Regions from separate parts of the Pseudoalteromonas sp. 10-33 genome, predicted to be linked through region 2. Evidence: predicted binding sites of a transcription regulator. Region 2 holds the regulator's gene; each other region holds the start of a gene.
What was found. The regulator sigma-54, encoded in region 2, starts transcription at its own class of promoters, with help from an activator protein. The targets are predictions, from matches to a motif close to GTTGGCACGNNNNTNGNNT.
Positions count from the first base shown of each region.

Region 1: a site for sigma-54 is predicted at 3,552-3,570, ahead of ATS76_RS12515 (BON domain-containing protein). Genes of this name have one in related genera too.
Region 3: a site for sigma-54 is predicted at 3,489-3,507, ahead of ATS76_RS19035 (DUF1328 family protein). Genes of this name have one in related genera too.
Region 4: a site for sigma-54 is predicted at 3,132-3,150, ahead of ATS76_RS07175 (EF-hand domain-containing protein). Genes of this name have one in related genera too.

Region 1 covers NZ_LOFI01000024.1:23,376-29,334, reverse strand. Annotated here, with positions in the region: gene tal (transaldolase) at 1-233, opposite strand, end outside; gene yaaA (peroxide stress protein YaaA) at 455-1,234, shown strand; gene ATS76_RS12520 (mechanosensitive ion channel family protein) at 1,360-2,316, shown strand; gene ATS76_RS12515 (BON domain-containing protein) at 3,160-3,480, opposite strand; gene srmB (ATP-dependent RNA helicase SrmB) at 3,721-4,947, opposite strand; gene ATS76_RS12505 (tRNA1(Val) (adenine(37)-N6)-methyltransferase) at 5,023-5,724, shown strand; gene ATS76_RS12500 (alpha-amylase) at 5,876-5,959, shown strand, end outside.
Region 2 covers NZ_LOFI01000001.1:233,973-239,931, forward strand. Annotated here, with positions in the region: gene ATS76_RS01045 (YgiQ family radical SAM protein) at 1-169, shown strand, start outside; gene mgtE (magnesium transporter) at 238-1,596, opposite strand; gene ATS76_RS01055 (HPr family phosphocarrier protein) at 1,706-1,978, opposite strand; gene rapZ (RNase adapter RapZ) at 2,022-2,867, opposite strand; gene ptsN (PTS IIA-like nitrogen regulatory protein PtsN) at 2,887-3,339, opposite strand; gene hpf (ribosome hibernation promoting factor) at 3,344-3,631, opposite strand; gene ATS76_RS01075 (RNA polymerase factor sigma-54) at 3,658-5,157, opposite strand; gene lptB (LPS export ABC transporter ATP-binding protein) at 5,227-5,952, opposite strand; gene lptA (lipopolysaccharide transport periplasmic protein LptA) at 5,949-5,959, opposite strand, start outside.
Region 3 covers NZ_LOFI01000015.1:7,133-13,091, reverse strand. Annotated here, with positions in the region: gene ATS76_RS10365 (sodium ion-translocating decarboxylase subunit beta) at 1-972, opposite strand, end outside; gene oadA (sodium-extruding oxaloacetate decarboxylase subunit alpha) at 985-2,766, opposite strand; gene ATS76_RS10355 (OadG family protein) at 2,778-3,023, opposite strand; gene ATS76_RS19035 (DUF1328 family protein) at 3,547-3,720, shown strand; gene ATS76_RS10350 (hypothetical protein) at 3,772-3,963, shown strand; gene ATS76_RS10345 (YcxB family protein) at 4,096-4,563, shown strand; gene csrA (carbon storage regulator CsrA) at 4,615-4,806, opposite strand; gene ATS76_RS10335 (aspartate kinase) at 4,898-5,959, opposite strand, start outside.
Region 4 covers NZ_LOFI01000009.1:10,056-16,014, reverse strand. Annotated here, with positions in the region: gene ATS76_RS07190 (YigZ family protein) at 1-517, shown strand, start outside; gene ATS76_RS07185 (TrkH family potassium uptake protein) at 614-2,065, shown strand; gene ATS76_RS07180 (flagellar brake domain-containing protein) at 2,102-2,764, shown strand; gene ATS76_RS07175 (EF-hand domain-containing protein) at 3,229-3,441, shown strand; gene ATS76_RS07170 (calmodulin) at 3,586-3,798, shown strand; gene ATS76_RS07165 (calmodulin) at 3,879-4,094, shown strand; gene trkA (Trk system potassium transporter TrkA) at 4,162-5,538, opposite strand; gene rsmB (16S rRNA (cytosine(967)-C(5))-methyltransferase RsmB) at 5,624-5,959, opposite strand, start outside.

The DNA of each region.
Region 1 (5,959 bases), on a different contig from region 2:
GCAAAATAGTCACATGCAAGTTCTAGTTGTTTAGCTGGCTCTTGCTCGGTTTCTTTTGCATAGCTCCAAGCTTTATCTAGGTAAGGCTTATAAGCTTCAATCTCGCTCGCTTTTAATAAAAGCGACGGGTTTGTGGTTGCATCTTCTGGTTGATGCTTTTTGATCGCTTCAATATCGCCAGTGTCGGCTACGATAGATGAATGTTGTTTTAGCCTTTGTAGAGCTGAAGTCATTTGCTTTCCTCATTCCAAGCAAGTTAAAAGAATAATCTACCCTTAATATATAACATTCATACTGCAACAGTGTGACAATGCTTGATAGGTCTTATGTCCTTATCAATTAAAAAACGGCAATGTATGAATTTTTAAGGGAGGATTTATTTAAACAAAACGTGCTTTTCGTTTCATTTAATGTTGAAATTGACATTAAATAATTTACAAGTCAATAGCTAACCATGATAACTGTTATTTCACCTGCAAAAAATCTTGATTACGACACGCCACCGGCAACCGATAAGTTCACTCAGCCTGAATTACTCGAGCATAGCGAGGAACTCATAAAAGTATGCCGTGAACTAACACCTGCGCAAATTGGCAGTTTAATGAAAATTAGCGACAAGCTTTCAGGCCTTAACGCAGCGCGTTTTAGCGAATGGTCGCAACCTTTTACCTCTGATAACGCCAAGCAAGCCGCACTTGCTTTTAATGGTGACGTATACGGTGGGTTAGAGGCGAGCACGTTAACTGCAAGTGACCTTGATTACGCGCAAAGCCATTTGCGTATATTATCTGGATTATATGGTTTATTAAAACCGCTTGATTTAATGCAAGCGTATCGACTAGAAATGGGCACTAAGCTTGAAAACTCGCGAGGTAAAAACCTGTATGAGTTTTGGGGCAGTATTATTGCTGACAAACTAAACGAAGTAATAAAAGCACAAGATGCACAATATCTTGTTAACCTTGCCTCTAACGAATACTTTAAAGCGGTAGATAAAAAAGCGCTTAACGCGCAAATTATTACGCCGCACTTTAAAGACTGTAAAAATGGGCAATATAAGGTCATTAGTTTCTACGCTAAAAAAGCACGTGGCATGATGGCGCGTTACATTATAGAAAACCAAGTAACGCAGTTAAGTCAGCTAAAAGAATTTACCGTTGCAGGTTATTACTTTAGCGCTGAGGCAACAACTAAAGAGTTAGAGCCTGTATTTATGCGCGACGAACAAAGCTAACGTGTTAAATACAGCTAAACATATATTTAAAAAGCCATGCAATGCATGGCTTTTTATACGCTGGCGCTAAACTTGCACCTATGAGTAAAGTATTCACATTATTATTTACTCATAGGTGCACAAAAATGATCAGCATACCCTCGATAACAGAAGCCGAAAAACTTATCGAAGAAAAACTCGGCGGTTGGTTTGATGTTGTTATAAGTCACATCCCTAATTTTATAGTGGCGGTTATTATTGCCATTATATTTTCAATGCTAGCGCGCTTTGCTGGCACCCTAATGAAAAACATATTGCGCCGTTCACTCGACTCACAACAAATAGCCGATTTAATGGCCTCCATATTTAAGGTTATTGTACTGTGTGTTGGGGTGTTTATAGCGCTGGATTTTGTGGGGTTAAAAGGTACGGTTACCTCTTTATTAGCCGGTGCGGGTATTGTTGGTTTAGCCATAGGTTTTGCGTTTCAAGATATGACCGAAAACTTGATTGCGGGTATCGCAATGGGTATACGCAAACCCTTTAAAACAGGTGACGTAATTGAAACCGACGACGTGTTTGGCTCAGTTCACTCAATAAACCTACGTAACACGTTAATAGAAAGCTTTTACGGGCAGTTAATCTTAGTACCTAACAAGGTGTTGTTTAGAAATGTGTTAAAAAACTACACGACACTCGGGGTTAGACGTATAGAAGTACCTGTAGGTATTTCGTACGCCGACGACATAGAAAAAGCCAAAGAAGTTATTGTAGATAAGATTAACGACTTTGACTTTGTTATTCGTAAAAACGAAACCGATGTTTATGCCGAAGGCTTTGGTGACAGTAGCATTAATTTACTGGTCTGGTTTTGGATTAAATACCCAGGTGAACCAGATTTTATGACAGTACGCCACAAAGGGGTTGTAGCAGTGAAGCAAGCGCTGGATGAAGCTGATATTAGTATTCCATTTCCTATTCGTACGCTTGATTTTGGTATTAAAGGCGGGGAAAAGCTTGATGCTATGATCAGCGATAAAATTAGCCAGCAATCATCTAACAAAGGGGATGCTGATGGTTCAGGTTCAAGCCAAAATGAATAAATGAGCCAACAATACCATTGGGAATTATTTACTCACTCTTAGCGCACTTTTACATTTATATGCGCCGTTAGCTAAAGAAAAAATGACTTACGAGTCACAACAACTAAATGCAGCTTTATAAAGCTGCATTTTTTATGGCTACTTAAATGTTTGAGAAGGTGAGAACAACGTTAACTAATTATAAATTTATGTCTACTTACCTTTTGAGATGAAATTGGAAGCGGGCTATGTAATATATCGATAAGGCTAAGCCTATTGTGTAGTTACTTCCCGAAACCGACGATAACGCAGCATAAATATAAAACATGCAGTAACCTTTGAGGTCCCCTCATAGGTTGCTTCTCCTTGTTGCTTAAAGAATAGGTCATAAAGAGCAAGTAGGGCATATGAGCTGTATACGACTTTAAGTTATACGTACATAGGCGTAGTCATTAAAATAATGCAGAAGTAGGGACTGAGCTTACTGGGTCACAAATCGCGCACCTTAGTTATGTTACGCCTAGATAGGACACGCTTTAATAATGGCAGTTAAACAGGCCTCTTCTTAATATAAGTCTGTTATTTTAGGAGTAGGTTATTTTGTCAAATATTAGGTTGTAATGCACACAACTTATCACTGTGTATCAAACGGTAAATAAAGGTAGTTAGAGTGGGGTTATTCTTTGCTGTTAGTGTTTTTTGAAACTAATACAGGTATAAAAAAGCGCAGCATGTGTTGGAGTAACATACTGCGCCTAGGATCAATTTGAGTTAACCTGAACTCTGTCTAAAGAATTAAATTTAAATATTATTCAATATGTTTGTAAGTCTCTTAACCATGGGGCAGGTCAATAAAAGTATGATTTAAATAACACTAATTTTGTTACGAATGATTTTAACCCCATCCATATTTTCTAAAAATTTTTGTGCAAGCGCACGTTCAAAACCTGTTTGCGCTTGACCATGTAATACTACCTCGCCATCTTTAACCTGAACACGAATATTGCTTAATGCAAAGTTAGGGTTAGTACGAAGCGTGCTGGTAATGGTTTGTTGTAGGTTAGGTTGAGTTGCTACGCTGCTCACTACGGCTAGGTGTGTTGCTGCACTCACTTTGGTAGCGCACGCTAGCAAAAATAAACAACAAAACGAAACTAAAGCAATAGTTAACTTTAAGCGGTTCATAACTCAATCCTTTTATATAAATTAAATATTCAGCCAAATCATTAATTACTCTGGCCATTCTGTATTTAATATTACAAGTTCAATGCCAATATTAATTAATTGAAATGTAAGGATATTTTATTAAGTAAGAATTCAGGTGGGCAATAATTACATTTAAATGAGTAGGTGTTACATGCACTGGTTACATTTGTTACGCGCATTAAAAAGCCGGCATGCGCCGGCTTTGGTAAAAATGCTAAGTTATTTTTTCTTTTTAACTTTCGCTTTTTTCTTCGCTTTCATTTTTACCGGATCTTTACGCTTTTTAGCGGGTGGCTTAGCCTCTTTATGCTGAGGCTCTATACCTTTAATTACACGGCGTTTAAGCTTTTGTTCAATGTAGCGTTCTACTTTGTACAAAATACCAATATCGTGCGCTTCCACTAATGATATAGCGATACCTTTTTTACCTGCACGACCCGTACGGCCAATTCGGTGTACATATACGTCAGCTGTTCGTGGCATGTCAAAGTTAATAACATGGCTAATGTCAGATACGTCAATACCGCGGGCGGCTACATCTGTTGCAATCAATATTTTAGTGCGGCCGCTATGAAAGTTTTCCATTGCTTTCATGCGCTTGTCTTGGGGCATTTCACCACGCAGCCAGGCGGCTTTTACGCCGTTATTAGTTAATTCACCAATGAGTGTTTCTAAACGCTCACGGGTTTTAACAAACACAATAGCTTTACTAACGTCTGGGCCGTTAAGGGTGTTGACTAAAAGCTCTAGTTTATGGTGGTAATCATCAGCAAGGTGAACCCATTGGTGAATTTTAGCTTTTTCTTTACGAGACGACTCAGCTTCTAATAGAGCCGGGTCGTTTAATGTAGTTTCTGCAAATCGCTCTACGCTGTCGCCCTCAAGGGTAGCAGAGAACAAAAAGCACTGACGGCGGTTTTTAGCTTCGTCACAAATACGGCTCATTTCTTTTTTGAAACCCATGTCTAGCATGCGGTCGGCTTCATCAATAATAAGCATTTCGACGTGTTCAGCATGAAAGTTTTCAGTTTCAAGGTATTCCATTAATCGCCCTGGAGTGGCAATTAACACGTCGTTATTTTTTTCAAAAATTTCTTTATGCGTTCCGTAGTTAATACCGCCGGTTACTACACCTATTTTCAGGTGCGTACGTTTTGCTAGTAACTCACATTGCTCATGAATTTGATAAGCCAGCTCACGTGTTGGGGTCATTATTAATACGCGGGCAAAACCAGGTTCACGGCGCGGAAAATCTAATAAGTATTGAATAGCAGGAATTAAAAATGCCGCTGTTTTACCTGTGCCTGTTGGCGCAGACGCTAAAATATCACGTCCCTGAAGGGCTTCAGGAATAGCTTGCTGTTGAATACTGGTCGGCGTTTCGTAACCCATTTTATTAATGGCGTCGAGTAATTTGGTATCAAGATCAAATTCAGAAAATTGCATAGAGTGTCTAAAATAGTGGACAATTACCTTGATTATACGCGCTATGCTGCGCTTGGTGAATGAAAAGGTGAAAAAATGTCTGGTTTTGCATTTAAACAATTTAAGGTTGAACACGACCATTGCGCAATGAAGGTTTCAACCGACGGCATTTTGCTTGGCGCGTGGGCAAACTTAACGGATGCAAACACGTTATTAGATATTGGTACAGGCACAGGGTTATTGGCGTTAATGTGTAAACAGCGCAGGCCAACATTGAGTATTACCGCGGTTGAAATAGATAAAAACGCATACAATCAAGCAATCCAAAACGTAGCTAATAGTCCGTGGCCCAATATAACTATTAAGCACCAAACTATTCAAAGCTTTAATAGTGATACTCCCTTTGATGTAATCATTTCTAATCCGCCATATTTTAATCATAGTCTAAAAGGTAATAATGCCGCCCGAAATACTGCACGCCACACTGATGGATTAAGCTTTGAGGAGTTAATTAACGCGTTTAGGCAACTAAGTCATTCACAGTCACGATTTTGTTTAATACTGCCAAGCACTGAGGCTGAGGTATTTATTGAACTTGCCGTTAAAAATGGACTTTATTTAAATGCACACTGCCAAGTGCAAGCGACACCTAGCAAACCTATAAGCCGCAGTTTAATGACATTTAGCTACCTACAATCACAAACCGACAATTCAACGCTATGCATTAGAGAGTTAAACAACAATTACACCACTGATTACGTTGCTTTGTGCAAGACGTTTTATTTAAAAATGGCGTAACTGTGTGGGCAATTATCTAATAATAAAGGATAGTTTACCCGTAATGCATACGTATTCAGTTGTTATTTAATCAATCTCAAGACTAGTGTTAACCACTTGTAAATAACGAAGAGCATGTTGTTTAGCTCGCCAACATTTGGAAACACACACTATGAAGCTGAATAAAATTGTCACCACCGCCGGTTTAAGCCTAGGTTTGCTTGTACCTAACCTTGCAGCTGCTGCACCCACTACG
Region 2 (5,959 bases):
GCCAAATTGTTTAGTGCCAGAAGAAGGCCGCGATGAAAAAGCGGGTAAAACCGTTAATAAAGGCGGCAAAGGTGGTCGCCCAGCGCTTACACGCCATACGGGATTTAGCCAATTTAAAAAGGCTAATACAAAACCTAAAGTGGGTGGAAATAGACAAAAAGCCAGGTAGTTTCTACTGGGTAACTAAAAACGCGCAGCTATACATTAACTGCGCGTTTTTTTGTGACAGTTTTATGCTTATATTAATAGCCAGGTAGCGGTGCCTAAAAAGGCAAAAATACCCACAATATCGGTAACTGTTGTCAGCACTACACTACCTGCAAGTGCGGGGTCTATATTCATTTTTTTAAGTAAAATAGGGATACTCGCTCCAGCCACGCCGGCTACCACTAGATTCATAAACATAGCAAAAGCAAGCACGCCGCCGAGCATAAAGTCCCATTGCCATAGTGCAATGACACCCGCTATTAATAATGACCATAAAATACCATTAAGCGCACCTATGGCCAGTTCTTTCATCATTAAAAAACGTTGGTTAGTTTGATTAATATGACCGACAGCAATACCACGAATAACAAGCGTAAGCGACTGGCTACCAGCAACACCACCCATAGAAGGTACAATGCCATTAAGCACTGCTAATATAGGTAAAATATCGAGTGTGCTTTCAAAAAAACTAGCTACAAAGGCGGCCGCAAGCGCCGTCAATAAGTTAACTCCTAACCATACTGAGCGTTTTTTCGAGCTTTTTAAGACGGGAGCAAAGGTATCTTCTTCATCATCAAGACCTGCCAAGCTCAGTAAGCTATGCTCGGCGTCTTCTCGTATAACGTCGACAATATCATCGATTGTGACACGACCTAGCAGCTGATCATTATCATCAACAACAGGGGCAGAGATCCAATTATGGCGTTCGAATAGTTGTGCAACTTCACTTTCATCCATAGATATTGGAATTGACTCACACTCTTCATCCATTAAGTCGCGAACAATTTTTTCAGGTGAATTAGTCAGTAATGTACTCAGCGATAAAGCACCAATAAAGCAGTTATGTTTATCAACTACATACAGATCATCTGTGCCTTCAGGTAACTCTCCACGAAGTCGAATGTAGCGCAGTACTACATCAATGGTAACGTCTGGACGAATAGTTACCGTATCGGTGTTCATGAGTGCGCCAGCAGAACGCTCTTGATAAGACAACGCCTGTGTTGCGCGCTCTCTGTCTTGAATATCCATAGCGCTAACAACGTCTTTATAAACGGTGTCAGGCAAGCTACGTAACACTTCACCTAAGTCATCGTGCCCCATGTCTTCAGTAGCGGCAGCAATATGCTCAGGTTCCATTTGGGCTATGATGCCTAAACGTACGTCTTCTGATAACTCTTCTAGTACGTCACCTTGAACATCAGGGTCAACAAGTTGCCAAAGTAATCGACGAATTTTATGAGGAGACGACTCCAATAATAAAGCAGTATCACATGGGGCGGTTTTTGCGAGCATGCGTCTAACTTGAACAAACTGGCCACTATTAAGTGACTTAGTCACTTGTTTTAGTTGTTGTAGTGGGTAGTCTTGTTCAAAAGCTTCGGGCATTGGCGTCCTTTATTTATATTGTAACTGTTACTTAGTGGGTGGGAGAGTACGAACTATTAGCCAGTTATTTCTGATTATAGTTATTTTATTTAATTGTTAAAAATTAACGTTACTCTTGCTCGTTAAATCGTTGCGAAATAAGCTCTCCAACTGCATTTAAAGCTTGTTTTGCATCAGGTCCTTCACATACCACTTTAACCTCTTTACCTTGGCTACTTTCAAGTAGCATCAGTGCTAATACACTATCACCAGCAGCTTCTTTGTCATCTTGAAATAAAGTGATTGAAGCATCAAATTTAACAGCAAGTTGAGCCAAGACTGTCGCGGCTCTGGCATGTAGCCCTAATTTATTTTGTATTAAAAAAGTGTCTTGTATGCGCATACATTACTCTATCAAAGCTGAACAGGTTATTAGTTTATATAAATTATTTTTCTTGTTCTCTGTGGCGTATTTTTACATTAGGATGCGTAACTGCAAAGCTTTCACCAATTGTTTGCGCTAAATATACAGAGCGATGTTGTCCGCCAGTACAACCAATAGCAATCGTTAAGTAGCTACGGTTATTGCGTTCTAAATGAGGTAACCATGTTTGCACAAAAGTTTGAATTTGCCATGTGAACTTTTGAACTATGCTGTGGCTAGCTAAATAATCTTTTACTGGCTGGTCTAAGCCATTGAGTGGTTTTAGTTCAGGCTCCCAGTGTGGGTTAGGTAAAAAACGTGCATCAAATACGTAGTCTGCTTCTTTAGGAATGCCATGTTTAAAACCAAATGATTCAAATGTGACAATCAGCTGCTTGTCTTTTTTACCTAATATTTTTTCACGAATCGATTCAGCGAGTTGATGAACACTCAAGTCGCTGGTATCTATCATGTAATCGGCACGAGTAGTGAGCACATCAAGTAGTTCTTTTTCTTTTTTTATGGCTAAATCAAGCGGTAGCGAATCGATTGATAGAGGGTGCAAACGTCTTGTTTCTGAAAAGCGTTTTATTAATGTTTGATCTTCACTGTCTAAATAAAATAGCGTTGGTTTTGTAAAACCCGGTAAATATTCAATAATGTGATTAAATTCATCTTGTTCTTTTGGCAAGTTTCGCACATCGATGCTAACAGCGATTTTATCGTAGTTATCAGAAACGCTTCTTACCAAAGAAGGTAATAAATTTACAGGGATGTTATCTACGCAATAATAACCTAGATCTTCAACAACGCGTAAAGCAACCGACTTACCAGAACCAGAACGGCCACTTATGATAATCAACTCCATTAATCACCCTTAAAATTTATTACGATTGGTCAACAATAATTTGATACAGCTCGGCATCCGATTTAGCACAGCGTAGCTGCTTGCAAAATTCTTTATTTTTTAGTTTATCAGCTATCGTCGCTAGCGTCTTTAAGTGTTGCTGGTTATCACCATCAGGTACGATGAGTGCAACAAAAATATCAACTGGTCGATTGTCTATAGCATCAAAGTTAATCGGTGTTTCACTTACTAATACTAATGCTAAAGGTTCTTGTGCGCCGCTCATTCGACCATGTGGAATAGCTATGCCTCTTCCTATTCCTGTACTACCTAGCTTTTCGCGGGTTAATAAGGCGCCCAAAATATCTTGTTGAGACAAATAAGGTAATTTATCGTGAGCAAGCTCGCTAATAAACTCTAAAATTCTTTTTTTACTATTAAAAAGGACCGCAGCTTTGCTGCAGTCCTGGCATATAAGTGAACTTAGTTTCATCATATTAGTGTCGAGCAAGCTTCTCTTTATGTTTAATTACTTGACGGTCAAGCTTATCAATTAATGAATCAATCGCTGCATACATATCTTGATGTTCAGTGGATGCGAATAATTCAGCGCCACTTACATGAATAGTTGCTTCTGCTTTTTGATTTAATTTTTCTATATCAAGAATGACATGAACATTATTAATATGATCAGAGTGCCTTTCTAGCTTCGCAAATTTGGTATTTATATAGTCTCTTAATGAATCAGTTAGTTCTACATGACGACCAGTTAAATTTAGTTGCATAAGCATTACCCTCTTTGTTTAGCGTCTTAGATCAGGCTCTTTCGCTGATTTGACGGTGGAATAGCAAGAGATTCGCGGTATTTTGCGATTGTACGTCTTGCTACTTTAATTCCTTGCTCAGCCAATATATCCGCAATTTTGCTATCACTCAATGGTTTTGCTGAGTTTTCTGCTGCGATTAGTTTTTTGATAAGTGCTCGTATCGCTGTGGATGAACATTCTCCACCATTTTCGGTGCTTACATGGCTTGAGAAAAAGTATTTAAGCTCAAATATTCCACGCGGTGTGTGCATGTACTTTTGAGTCGTTACGCGCGAAATTGTCGATTCGTGCATTTCTACCATTTCGGCTACATCATTTAAAACCATAGGTTTCATGGCTTCTGGACCGTGTTCAAAAAAACCTTGTTGTTGCTTTACGATACAGTTAGTTACTTTTAAAAGCGTGTCGTTTCTGCTTTCTAAACTTTTAATAAACCATTTAGCTTCTTGTAAATGTGAGCGAATAAATTGGCTATCACCGCTCGACTTAACTGTACGCGACATTGCAGCATATTGGCTGTTTACACGAATTTTTGGCATGCTGTCTGGGTTTAGTTCAACCACCCAGCGGCCTTTAATTTTCTTAACTGACACATCTGGTATTACATATTCAGACTCTTCTCGCACTATTGTGTCTGCAGGCTTTGGGTTAAGCGTATGAATAAGTGTCATTACTTCTTTAAGCTCATCTTCTTTGAGCTTCGTTTTTTTCATTAATGTACGATAGTCGCGAGCAGCTAACAAATCTATGTGCTCGGTTAAAATCATTTTTGTTTCGTCAATAAAAGGAGTGCCTTTATCAAATTGATTTAACTGAATACACAAACATTCTTGTAAGCTTCGTGCTGCAATACCAACAGGGTCAAATAATTGAATACGCTTTAAAACTGCTTCTATTTCATCAAGTTCAACCTCAACGTCATCGTCGTTATCTTGATTAAAGCTCTCTAAAATTTCTTCACAGCTGAGGGTTAATATGCCTGAGTCGTCCACGGCTTCAACTATTGCAATAGCAATCGCTTCATCCGTAGGGCTAAATGGCGTTAGTTGTAATTGCCACATTAAGTATTCGTGAAGCGTTTCAGTCGATGCACCTTGATAAATAGACTCATCTTCAGGCATGGGGCCTGAAGACGATGCTGGGGCGGCACTCATGTACTCATCCCAGCTAACGTCCATTGCCATGTCGTCACTGACGGTATCTTTTGCTAGGGCTTCACCACTGTCTTGTTCATACTCACTGGGGGCTTCATCTGCAGATGCACTTACTGTCACTTCATCATTATCTGCTTTTTGCTCATTTTTGCCTGCAAGGTCATCGGCATAGTCTTGCTCCTCAACCTCAAGTAATGGGTTGCTGTCGAGCGCTTCTTGTATTTCTTGCTGAAGATCCAATGTGCTTAATTGCAGCAAGCGAATAGCTTGCTGCAACTGAGGTGTCATTGTAAGTTGCTGGCCCATGCGCAGCTGTAGTGATTGCCTCATGTATCTCTAACAATCCTTTTAAGTTGTTATAATTAATACTAGCAGATGCATACAAATAAGGCGTAAATGTTACAGCCTAAATTGCTCGCCTAAATATACATCGCGTACAGTTTTATCGTTTAATACGTGTTCAGGGGTACCAGAAGCAATCAGTTCCCCATGAGAAACAATGTAGGCTTTTTCGCAAACATCAAGGGTTTCTCTTACATTATGGTCTGTTATTAATACACCAATACCACGGTTTTTAAGGTGTTCAATAATTTTTTTAATATCCAACACTGAAATAGGGTCAACGCCGGCAAACGGCTCGTCTAATAAAATAAACTTTGGATCTGCTGCTAAAGCACGTGCAATCTCTACTCGGCGACGCTCTCCGCCCGATAGTGCCATACCTTTGCTGTCGCGAATGTGTTGAATGCTAAATTCATCCAATAGATTATTAAGTGTATCTTCTCTGGCTTGCTTAGTGAGCTCCTTTCGAGTTTCTAAAATAGCCATTAAGTTTTGATATACGGTTAACTTTCTGAATATAGACGACTCTTGCGGCAAGTAGCCAATGCCTAATCTAGCACGACTGTGCATAGGTAAAAGAGTAATATCGTTCTCGTCGATAGATATTTTACCTTTATCGCTAGGGACTAAGCCTACAATCATATAAAACGTGGTGGTTTTACCTGCACCGTTAGGACCAAGTAAGCCCACTATGCTGCCGGCTTTAACTTCTAAGCCTACATTTTTAACGACTTCTCGGCCTTTGTAGCTTTTGGCTAATAGCTCTGCTTTTAATGTACTCATGGCTGAC
Region 3 (5,959 bases), on a different contig from region 2:
AGCGGCACCAATTAACGGGTTAATAGGTGTTTTAGATATTTTATTTAAGCCTTTAGCCATAAATACACCTGACGCTGTACCAATACCAAAAGCAAGGGCGCCCAGCACTAAAATACCAATGGTTTCTAGCGTTAAGAAATCATCTGCTGCAAGCTTAGAGCCAACCGCTAACCCTAAAAATATGGTCGTTATGTTGATAATTTCGTTTTGTGCACTGTTACTTAAACGGTCAACTACACCCGACTCACGCATTAAATTACCTAAACAGAACATACCTACTAGCGGAATTGCTGCTGGTAAAAACATCGCGGTTGCAGTGAGTACCATAAGTGGAAAAATAATTTTTTCCTTTTTAGATACTTTACGTAGCTCAGGCATTTTTATTTGGCGCTCTTCAGGCGTTGTAAGTGCACGCATAATAGGAGGCTGAATTATTGGTACTAGTGCCATGTAAGAGTAAGCCGCTACTGCAATTGCCCCTAATAAATCAGGCGCTAGTTTTGAGGCTAAAAATATTGCCGTTGGGCCATCAGCCCCGCCAATAATAGCAATAGCTGATGCATCTTGAAGCGAAAACTCAAAACCAGGTATGAAGTTAAGTAAAATTGCACCAAACAAGGTCGCAAAAATACCAAATTGAGCCGCAGCCCCCAGCAATAACATACGTGGGTTTGCTATTAGCGCACTAAAGTCAGTTAATGCACCAACACCCATAAATATCAATAGCGGAAAAATCCCGGTATCTATACCCACATAATAAACTGAGTACAAAAGCCCGCCAGGGTCAGACATACCAGCAACCGGGATATTAGTTAATATCGCGCCAAAGCCAATTGGTAATAAAAGCAGAGGCTCAAAGTTTTTAGATATCGCTAAAAACAATAACAAACAGCCTACAGCAATCATTATCAAGCCAGGAAACGTAAAGTTAGCAAGACCTGTTGCATGCCAAAGGTTTAAAAGACCTTCCATTTATACGACTCCTTAAGCCAACGCAATAATTGCGTCACCAGTGGTCACTGAGTCACCCTCAGACACAAGCACTTCAGCAATTGTACCAGTATGCATTGCACGTACTTCAGTTTCCATTTTCATGGCTTCCATAATCACAACAACATCACCTTCGTTTACAACCTGACCCGCTTTCACTTTAACTTTAAAAATATTACCAGCTAAAGGTGCATTTAGCGTTTCACCTGAAGCCACTGAAGCAGACTGAGGTAAATGTTCTGAATCTTTTAATGTGACTTCTTTAAGTTCACCGCCTTGCGCTACGACAACGTCGTAAACTTTACCGTCTACCTTAACGCTGTATTGCTCAGCCTTAACACTGTTACTATTTGCTGATGTCTTAGCTGGCGATTTACTTGTGTTATCGTCTTCGCTTGGTACCGGTTCAAATGCATCAGGATTATTACGGTTTTTGATGAATTTTAAACCAACCTGTGGGAATAACGCATAAGTAAGTACGTCGTCTATTTTATCCTCAGCAAGCGATAAACCTTGCTCTTGTGCTTCTTTTAATAGCTCAGCTTCAAGTGTTTCCAGCTCAGGAGCAATGTTATCAGCAGGGCGACACGTAATAACGTCGCTGCCATTGAGTACGCGCTCTTGTAGCTCTTTATTCATTGGAGCTGGTGTTAAACCATATTCGCCTTTTAATACGCCTGCGGTTTCTTTAGTGATAGTTTTATAACGCTCACCTGTCAGCACATTAAGTACAGCTTGAGTACCCACAATTTGTGATGTTGGCGTAACAAGAGGAATGAAACCTAAGTCTTCGCGTACACGCGGTATTTCAAGTAGTACTTCGTTAAGCTTATCAGCGGCACCTTGCTCTTTAAGTTGGTTTTCCATGTTAGTTAACATGCCACCTGGTACTTGAGCGAGTAAAATACGTCCATCTACGCCTTTTAAACTCCCTTCAAACGCTGCGTATTTTTTACGAACATCTCTAAAGTAAGCTGCAATTTCTTCAAGTTGGTTTAAATCAAGCTCAGTATCTCGCGCTGTACCTTCAACAATTGCTACAATGGTTTCTGTTGCTGAGTGACCGTAAGTCATACTCATAGACGAGATAGCGGTATCAAGCATATCAATACCTGCATCAATCGCTTTTTGGTACGTAGCAGTACTTAAACCTGTTGTAGCATGGCATTGCATAGCAATTGGAATCGACACTGTTTCTTTCAGCGCTTTTATGAGCTCTTCTGCGTCATATGGCTTTAACAAACCCGCCATATCTTTAATACAAATTGAATGACAACCCAGCTCTTCTAATTGCTTGGCTAGCGTTAACCACATATCAAGTGTATGAACAGGGCTTACCGTATACGAAATAGTACCTTGAGCATGAGCACCTACCTTAACAGCCGCTTTAATGGCTGTTTCTAGGTTACGTACATCATTCATTGCATCAAAAATACGAAAAACATCAACACCGTTTTTGTGTGCGCGCTCAACAAACTTTTCAACAACATCGTCAGCATAATGGCGGTAACCTAATAAGTTTTGACCGCGTAATAGCATTTGCTGCTTAGTATTTGGCATCGCTTTTTTAAGCGCACGAATACGCTCCCACGGATCTTCACCTAAATAACGAATACAAGAATCAAAGGTCGCACCGCCCCACGATTCAATTGACCAGTAACCTGCATCATCTAATTTACTTGCAATCGGTAGCATGTCATCTAAGCGCATACGCGTGGCAAGTAATGACTGATGCGCATCACGAAGAACCAATTCTGTTAATTTTAATTTAGCCATGTGTGTGCCCCTTATTTGTTATTTGATTTGTACTGAGCAATGGCAGCACTAATAGCAGCGATGTGCTCATTTGGCACACCTTGAGATTTAAACGATGGTGACTTAACTGGAGTCGCAACTTCGGCAGGGCTAAAACGCGCCACTAAGTTAGACATTATTGTAACTGCGCCAATTAATATCGAAAGAAAGACAAACACTCCAACCATACCTGTTAGCATTAAGCTACCAGCGGTTGTAAGTACAGCACCTATATCCATTTTTCTCCCCTTGAAACCCATATCGAAAATAAAAAGTCGATTTAGTTAAATATTTATTCACTAGATAATAACAAAACAAATATCTTTGTCTAGCCATTGTAAATTGGTAAAACCAATTAAAATAAAAATAACATATAACCAAATTTATTAACCACAGTAAAAACCCTTACCCATCAACACCCCATAATACACACAAAAAATACTCACTATATTTTTAAGCTATAGCTGAATTTTTAACAAAGCCGAATTCCCCGTACTTTACTGAACCTAAAATCACTCATAATGTGTAGAAAAAAACAAACTTGTTAATTGGTCTTACCAAGAGAGGCTTTTCTAAGCACCCTTTAATTTCAACCTATACTTGTGTGTGAATAAGTTACACAACCCAACGTAAAAGTTACCAATTTAACAAAGTCAAAAAACAAACAAAAACATACAAGATACTGATATAAAACAAAAATATATTATGGCACAGTACTGGCATTAACTATTGTGTACAAATTTGATAACCAAGGAGAAAACAATGTTACGCTGGACAATCACATTTTTAGTTATTGCTTTAATCGCTGCAGTGTTGGGTTTTGGTGGCATCGCAGGTGCCGCAGCTGGTATAGCAAAAATTATATTCTTTATTTTTATAGTACTTTTAGTTATTTCGTTAGTTTCGGGTGCGCTACGTGGTAAATCACCCAGGTAGGCATATACTCAACTAACACTACAATTTTATTTATTTACAAGGAATTACATTATGAACTCTACAACTTTAAAAGCAGCACTAATTGGTCTTTTCGCAAGTTTTTTCATCATGGGTTGTCAAGATAACAACGCAGAAGAAGCCGGAGAACGTATTGATGAAGTAGTAACAGATGTACAAAATTCTGTTGAAGATACGTGCGAAGAAGTGAAAGAAGGCGTAAACGCTGAAGAAACTAACTGTTAATAGTTAGTATATTATTAAAAAACGGCTCTTAAGCCGTTTTTTTATGCCTAAAATAAATGCACGCATTATAAAGCTGCTCATTTATAAGCGAACTTGCTAAAATATATAAAACGATTTTTAAAGCAAGGCACTATGTCATTTTCAACCACCTACACACTTGATAAACCCTACTTTTACGAATGCTTTGACGAGTCACTTCCTTACAGCAAACGCGCACAACCTAAGTACTTTTTACTGGTACTGTTAGTCTCGCTTGGTTTATTTAGCATTTACGGTTTAGCTGATCATTATTTAGGAACATTTTTGATCATGGTTGCTGTGCTTGAATGCGTTGCTTTTTATTACCGCAGGCCATGGTGGGTGACCAGACAAATGTTTAGCCGAGCATCAGGTTCTGAGGTTACACTCACCTTTGATGATGAAGGCATTAAATCGGCAAACCATTACAAAAGCTACCAACTAGCTTGGCAAGACATCGCTGAGGTAATTGAAACGCCACGGGGCGTGTTAATTAAAAATAAAAACAGCCTGCAATATATTTCAAAGCAAATACTCACAGATGAAATGCTCGATTTTATAAACAAAAAAGCCACTCAATGAGTGGCTTTTTGACTTAGCTAAATAATTTATTTAGCTAGGTATACGTGTTGATTAAGCATTGCCCGGATTAGGGTTAGACTTTTCAGCTTGTATACGCATGTAAATTTCTTCACGATGCACTGATACGTCTTTTGGTGCGTTTACACCAATTCGAACTTGATTTCCTTTAACACCTAAAACGGTTACAGTTACTTCGTCACCGATCATAAGGGTTTCACCTACTCTACGAGTTAGTATTAGCATTCTCTTGCTCCCATGTTCCAATTAAAATTATAAGATTCCGCTTATCCATATTAATGAAAAATAGACTAAAAAGTAAGTAAAAACTCACTATCTATCTACTTTCCGTTAAAAATGCTTTATGTAATGCACGAACTGCCAACTCAAGGTACTTTTCATCTATTAAAACAGAGATTTTAATCTCTGAAGTAGACACTAAAACAACGTTAATATTTTCCTGCGCCAATGCATCAAAAAATAAACTAGCAACACCCCAGTGCGATTTCATGCCCATACCAACAGCAGATATTTTTGCTATGGTTGTTATCCCGCTTATATTTTCAGCACCTAAGGACACCTTTTTCTCGGTTAGTAATTCAAGTGCTTGCAGGTAGTCATTCGAGTGCACAGTAAAAGCATAGTCTATTTTTTCAAAGATATGATTAACTTGATTAATCATATCTATTTCGATGCCGTTATCAGCAAAAAGTTTCAATATTTTTACAAGATTTTGAGTGCCACTTTGTACACCCTGTACCTTAATTAAGCACTCATCTGCGTTAAATGCAATACCCGAAACAACTTTACTTGGCATGTCGTTTTCCTCAAACGTGATCAATGTCCCTTCATCGGGATTAAAGCTCGAAAGCACCCTTAGTGGAACATTGTGTTTACCTGCCGCCTCTACAGAGCGAATATGCAATACTTTAGCACCTAAGCTTGCTAACTCTAGCATTTCAGCAAAGGTCACTTTACTCATTCGCCGTGCGTTAGGTTCAACCCGAGGATCTGTAGTATATACGCCATCAACATCGGTATAGATCTGACATTCGTCGGCTTTTATAGCCGCGGCTATTTCTACCGCCGACGTATCAGTGCCGCCTCTGCCAAGGGTTGTTATATTGCCTTCAACATCACGCCCCTGAAACCCGGCAATAATAGCAATACGGTTATGCTCAAGTTCATGCTTTAAACGCGTAGCTGCAATGTCTGTAATGCGGGCTTTACCGAACATATTATCGGTTTGAATATTAACTTGATCGGCAAGCAGGCTTACGGCTGAGTGGCCGCGTTTGATTATAGCCATAGCCAATAAAGAAACCGATATTTGCTCGCCGGTACTAATTAGTACGTCGAGCTCGCGGTTACTAGGACGGGAATCTATTTGTTTGGCAAG
Region 4 (5,959 bases), on a different contig from region 2:
CGCAGCTAAAGCTTTTATTAAAAGTATTGAAGATAAATACAGCGATGCTCGGCATAATTGTTGGGCCCATGTGGCAGGTAACCCCGGTGGCAGCCACGTGTATGGTTTTTCAGATGATGGTGAACCCAATGGTACGGCCGGTAAACCAATGTTAAATGTGCTGGTGGGATCGGGACTTGGTGAAGTTACTGCCGTGGTAACCCGGTATTTTGGAGGAATTAAACTTGGAACTGGCGGGTTAGTGCGAGCTTATGGCGGGTCGTTAAATAATGCATTAGCCAAATTAGACACCGTACTTAAAGTTCCAAGTGTTGAGCTAATTGGCAGTAGTGAATACAGTATGCAAGGCGCAATTGAGCAGCTACTTAAAACGCACTACCAAGTGCTCAACATTGAAAAGCAATTTACTGCTAATATTGATTGGGTGATCACCATTGATAGCCGCCAAGCACAGCAAGCAATTAAAGATATTTTTGATTTAAGTCACGGCGCAGTTGAGTTAACTATTAAAGAGTAATAACCTACACAAGTTGCATATAATGCATATTCATTCTATTTAACCAGGCTAATGCAGTTGAGCCTGAATTTACTAATAATAAAAGCGATTAGCTAAATGCAATTTCGTACCATCATAAAAATTCTTGGGCAACTTGTTGCGCTGTTTAGTATTACCATGGTGCCACCTGCTGTGGTGTCTTTAATTTATAAAGATGGTGGTGGTGTTCCTTTTGTTTTAGCGTTTATTTTCAGTATTATTATTGGCTTAATAGCGTATTACCCAAACCGACATGAAAACGGGGATTTAAAAGCCCGCGAAGGCTTTTTAATTGTGGTTTTGTTTTGGTTGGTACTGGGGGCATTCGCATCCTTGCCTCTTATCTTTTTACAAGAGCCTAATTTATCCCTTGCTGATGCGGTGTTTGAAGCCTTTTCGGGTTTAACAACTACAGGCGCTACGGTGCTGACGGGGATTGAATATTTACCTAAGTCAGTGCTGTTTTATCGCCAGCAATTACAGTGGTTTGGCGGTATGGGGATCATTGTATTAGCTGTTGCAATACTGCCCATGCTAGGTGTTGGTGGAATGCAGTTGTATCGTGCTGAAATCCCCGGCCCAGTAAAAGATTCAAAAATGACCCCTCGCATAGCCGATACCGCAAAGCATCTTTGGTATATTTATGTGTCGTTAACCATTGCCTGTATGTTGGCGTATTGGGCGGCAGGGATGGATTGGTTTGATGCCATTTGTCATGCGTTTTCTACCGTCGCCATTGGTGGGTTTTCGACTTATGATGCTTCTATGGGCCATTTCGACAGCCCGGTTATTAACTTTATTTGTGTATTCTTTTTAATCATTGCCGCTATTAACTTCTCCTTGCACTACGCTGCGGTGGCAAGCCGGAACGTGCAGGTCTACATTCGCGACCCCGAGTTTAAAGTATTTTTATGCATTCAATTGGCGCTGGTGGTTATTTGTTTTACTGTGTTGTCGTCGAACGAGATATACGCCAATGGTGATGAAACTCTTGACCAAGCACTATTTCAAGCGGTATCAATGAGTACAACGGCAGGTTTTGCTACCGATAACTTTTCAACGTGGCCGCTGTTTTTACCTATTTTATTAATATTTTCGAGCTTTATTGGTGGCTGTGCAGGGTCTACCGGGGGCGGTATGAAAGTGGTGCGCGTGTTTTTACTTTACCTGCAAGGCGTACGTGAGCTAAACCGCTTAGTGCACCCTCGTGCTATTTATTCAATCAAACTTGGCCGTAAAGCATTGCCCGATAAGGTTGTAGAAGCTGTGTGGGGGTTCTTCTCTGCCTATGCCTTAGTATTTATTATTATTATGCTGGCGCTTATGGGCACGGGAATGGATAATATTACGGCGTTTTCGGCCACGGCAGCGTGTTTAAATAACTTAGGCCCAGGGTTGGGTGATGTTGCCTCGCATTATGGTGCAATAACCGACGGCGCTAAATGGTTGCTGACTATTGCAATGGTATTTGGCCGACTAGAAATTTTTACTTTGCTTGTGTTATTTACGCCTACGTTTTGGCGCGGATAAAACACAACGTTTTACTACTATGTTTATGGAATGGATATGCCAGCAACACATGCAGATAAATTAAATAATATACCGGTTGGCAGTTTAGTTGACTTAGAAATATTAACACCCACTAGCAGTAAGCGCGTGAAAACAGAAATGGTAGGCTTGCTTGACGAAAAGTTTATTATTTTAAACTTCCCTACAGCCAAACGTTTACCGGGTGCAAATGATTACTTACGAGATGGCGTCACCGTAGTTGTAAGAGCATTAATAGAGGGTGACGATGGACAAATAATTGCGTTTAGACAGCAAATTAAATCTATTGCATCACACCCCGTTAGGCTGATTTTTATAAACTACCCCAAGCAAGTTCAGCTATTTAGTTTACGTTCGCAAACCCGTATTCCAACTCTATTACCTGCAAAACTTAAACTCAGTGATGACAAGGTACTCGATGGTGTTATAAAAGATATTTCGCTAACGGGGGCTATGTTTGATGTAAAAACTGACGCAGATCTAGAAAGCATCAAAGACTCACAATGCACTGTGGTATTAGGTAGTAATAGCAAAGGCTTTGAAGGCGAAGTGTGCAGCGTGAAAGATCATAATACAGGCGTGCGTTGCGGTATTAAGTTATTAGCCAGTAAAGAAGAGATGAAAGCTTTTATGAAAGAGCACTTTATTGACCCCGCTATGATAGAACTCGATGCCGATTAGGTTTTAATGTCGCTATTTTGCAACAAAATAGCGACTTTTTACTTTATGAACGAAAATAAATTACCAACCTCTAAATTATTATTTTTTATTAAATAAAAACAGAGATATAGCATTCAAATTTTTTATATTTTATTTTATTTTTACACCTTGTTCAGTTTAAAACTTCCTGCTCAATACCTAATAACACCTTGATCATTTAAATAACTTCGCTTTGTGGTTTTTTACATTAAACCTAAATGCCTGATTTTTAATAACTTATAGTTTTTAATTAAACCAGCGTTGCTAAATAGCTACAAAAATAATGCTTAAATTTGCACTTTTTTCAGTATTTAACACGTAAGGCACTGAAAAATATAAACTAATAAATATTGGCATTTAAGTTGTAATAGTCTGGTTGTACTAATCGAAAAACGTGATTAACAGTAAGTACCAATCACTCACATACAACTTGAAGGATACATACTATGAAACGCATTAATAAAACATTAGCACTTATCGCACTCGCTTCTTCGTCAGCCGCTTTTGCAGGCTCTGACTTTAATACACTCGATGTAGACGGTAATGGTGCAATTAGCCAAGCCGAAGCATCAGTTGATGCAAAATTAATGAGCATGTTCTCAGAGCTCGATACAGACCAAAATGGTGAGTTATCAAAAGAAGAGTTTTCAAAAGCCTAAATTCAGTAAATGGAGTCCTGAGTTGCCAAAGACAACCTAAGTAGGCAAGGGAGCTTACGAAAAAGGATAACAAGGAAGTGAAACCATTTTAAAAGGGAATAAGCCCATTTTTTTGATAGAACATTAAGCATGAAGGATTAAGTTATGAAACATTTAAATAAAGCATTAGCACTTATTGCATTAGCGTCTTCTTCAGCTGCGTTTGCAGCATCAGATTTTGACAGTTTAGATACCGACAGCAGTGGAGCAATTAGCCCAAGTGAAGCGGCAATAGACACCGATTTAATGGCTGAGTTTACAGAGCTAGATACAGATGGTAACGGTGAGCTGTCTAAAGACGAGTTTGCAAAATTTTAAAGTTAACCGGTATTGGTTTAGCTATTTTTCACAGACAGGGATCTTAGAAAAGGATTTCTCATTTTACTAGGAACATCACTATGAAAACATTAAATACAACACTTGCGGTTTTAGTTTTAGCATCTTCTTCAGCAGCTTATGCAGCGGTAGACTTTGCATCGTTTGATAGCAACAGTGACGGTGTTATCAGCATGGAAGAAGCTCAAGTAAACTCACAATTAGTGAAAATTTTTAAAGATTTAGACACAGATGGAAATGGTGAGCTTTCTAAAGAAGAATTTGCCAAAGTACAGTAGCATTGATAAGCCCCAATCATACTCCACTAAAGCCGCCATGTTCAGCGGCTTTTTTGTGTTTGATGCGTTATAAAAATATAGCACTTACTTGGAAGAGCTTTTCTACTACGTTGATATGTTTTTTATCAATTAAAAACATAATCACGTGATCGCCCGACATAATAATGGTGTCGTCGTGGGCAATAAGTACATCGTCGTTACGCACAATGGCCCCAATAGTTGTTCCGGCTGGTAGTTTTATATCGGCAATTGCACGGCCAACTACTTTGGAGGTATTTTCATCGCCATGAGCAACTGCTTCAATAGCCTCTGCAGCCCCTTTACGCAATGAATACACGTTAACAATATCACCTCGACGTACATGGGTTAACAATGCAGAAATTGTTGCCTGTTGCGGCGATATGGCAATGTCTATTTCGCCACCTTGTACTAGGTCTACATACGCACCACGTTGAATAAGCACCATGGTTTTTTGCGCGCCCATGCGTTTGGCAAGCATGGCCGACATAATATTGGCTTCATCGTCGTTGGTAACGGCAATAAACACATCCACTTGTTCGATATGTTCTTCAGAAAGAAGTTCTTGATCGGAGGCGTCGCCACAAAATACTACCGTGTTGTCGAGCATTTCTGAAAGCTGTTCAGCACGTTCTTTACTGCGCTCTATTAGCTTAACGGTGTGATTTTTTTCAAGAGAGCGAGCAAGGCCTGCACCAATGTTACCGCCACCAGCAATCATTATTTTTTTGTATGAACGCTCAAGCTTCTGCAGTTCGTTCATTACGGCGCGTATATGTTTGGTTGCCGCAATGAAGAATACTTCATCGTCGGCTTCAATAACGGTTGTACCGAGCGGTTTAATGGCTTTGCCTTGACGGTAAATAGCTGCAACGCGAGTTTCTACATTGGGTATATGCTCTTTTAATGCAGATAAGGCATAGCCCACTAATAAACCACCGTAATAGGCTTTTACTGCAACTAGCGAGAGCATACCATCGGCAAACTGCAATACTTGCAATGCGCCAGGGTAGTCAATTAAGCGGCGTATATACTTAGTAACTAACGCTTCTGGGGCAATGTAATGGTCGATTGGTAAATCATCGTTTTGGAAAAGTTTTTCACGGTATTTTAAATACTGCTCAGAGCGAATTCGGGCAATTTTAGTGGGTGTATTAAAAATACTATACGCCACTTGGCACGCCACCATGTTTACTTCATCTGAGCTGGTTACCGCAATAATCATATCGGCATCGTCTGCGCCGGCGCGGCGCAAAACATCAGGGTGAGCACTGTGGCCCATTACACCTTGAAGGTCGTATTTATCTTGCAGTTCGCGTATACGATTACCGTCAATGTCTACTACGGTAATTTCGTTTTGTTCGCCTACTAAGTTTTCAGCTAGCGTGGCGCCAACCTGTCCAGCACCGAGTATGATTATTTTCATTATTTACCAGTGTATTAAGTAGTAATAAAAAGCCATTTTTAAATTTAAAAATGGCTTGTTGTACGCGTTATTAAGCCCTGTTTAACTAGGCTTTTTTAACCATTTTAGCGTAATAAAAACCATCACTTTCACCCGGAAGTAGCTGTAAACCCGGTGTGGTGAGGGTGTCTTTATCATGAAGAGGAATATGCTCTACGTCATCGTTATTAGCTAAAAATTTAGCAACTTGTTGTTGGTTTTCTTTTGGAAGAACCGAACATGTTGCATATACCAATGTACCACCAGGCTTGAGTAGAGGCCAAATGCTATTGAGTATATCGCCTTGTAGTGCGGCTAAGTCTTCAATGTCGGATGCACGGCGTAGCCATTTTATATCAGGGTGGCGACGAATAACGCCGGTTGCTGAACAAGGCACGTCTAA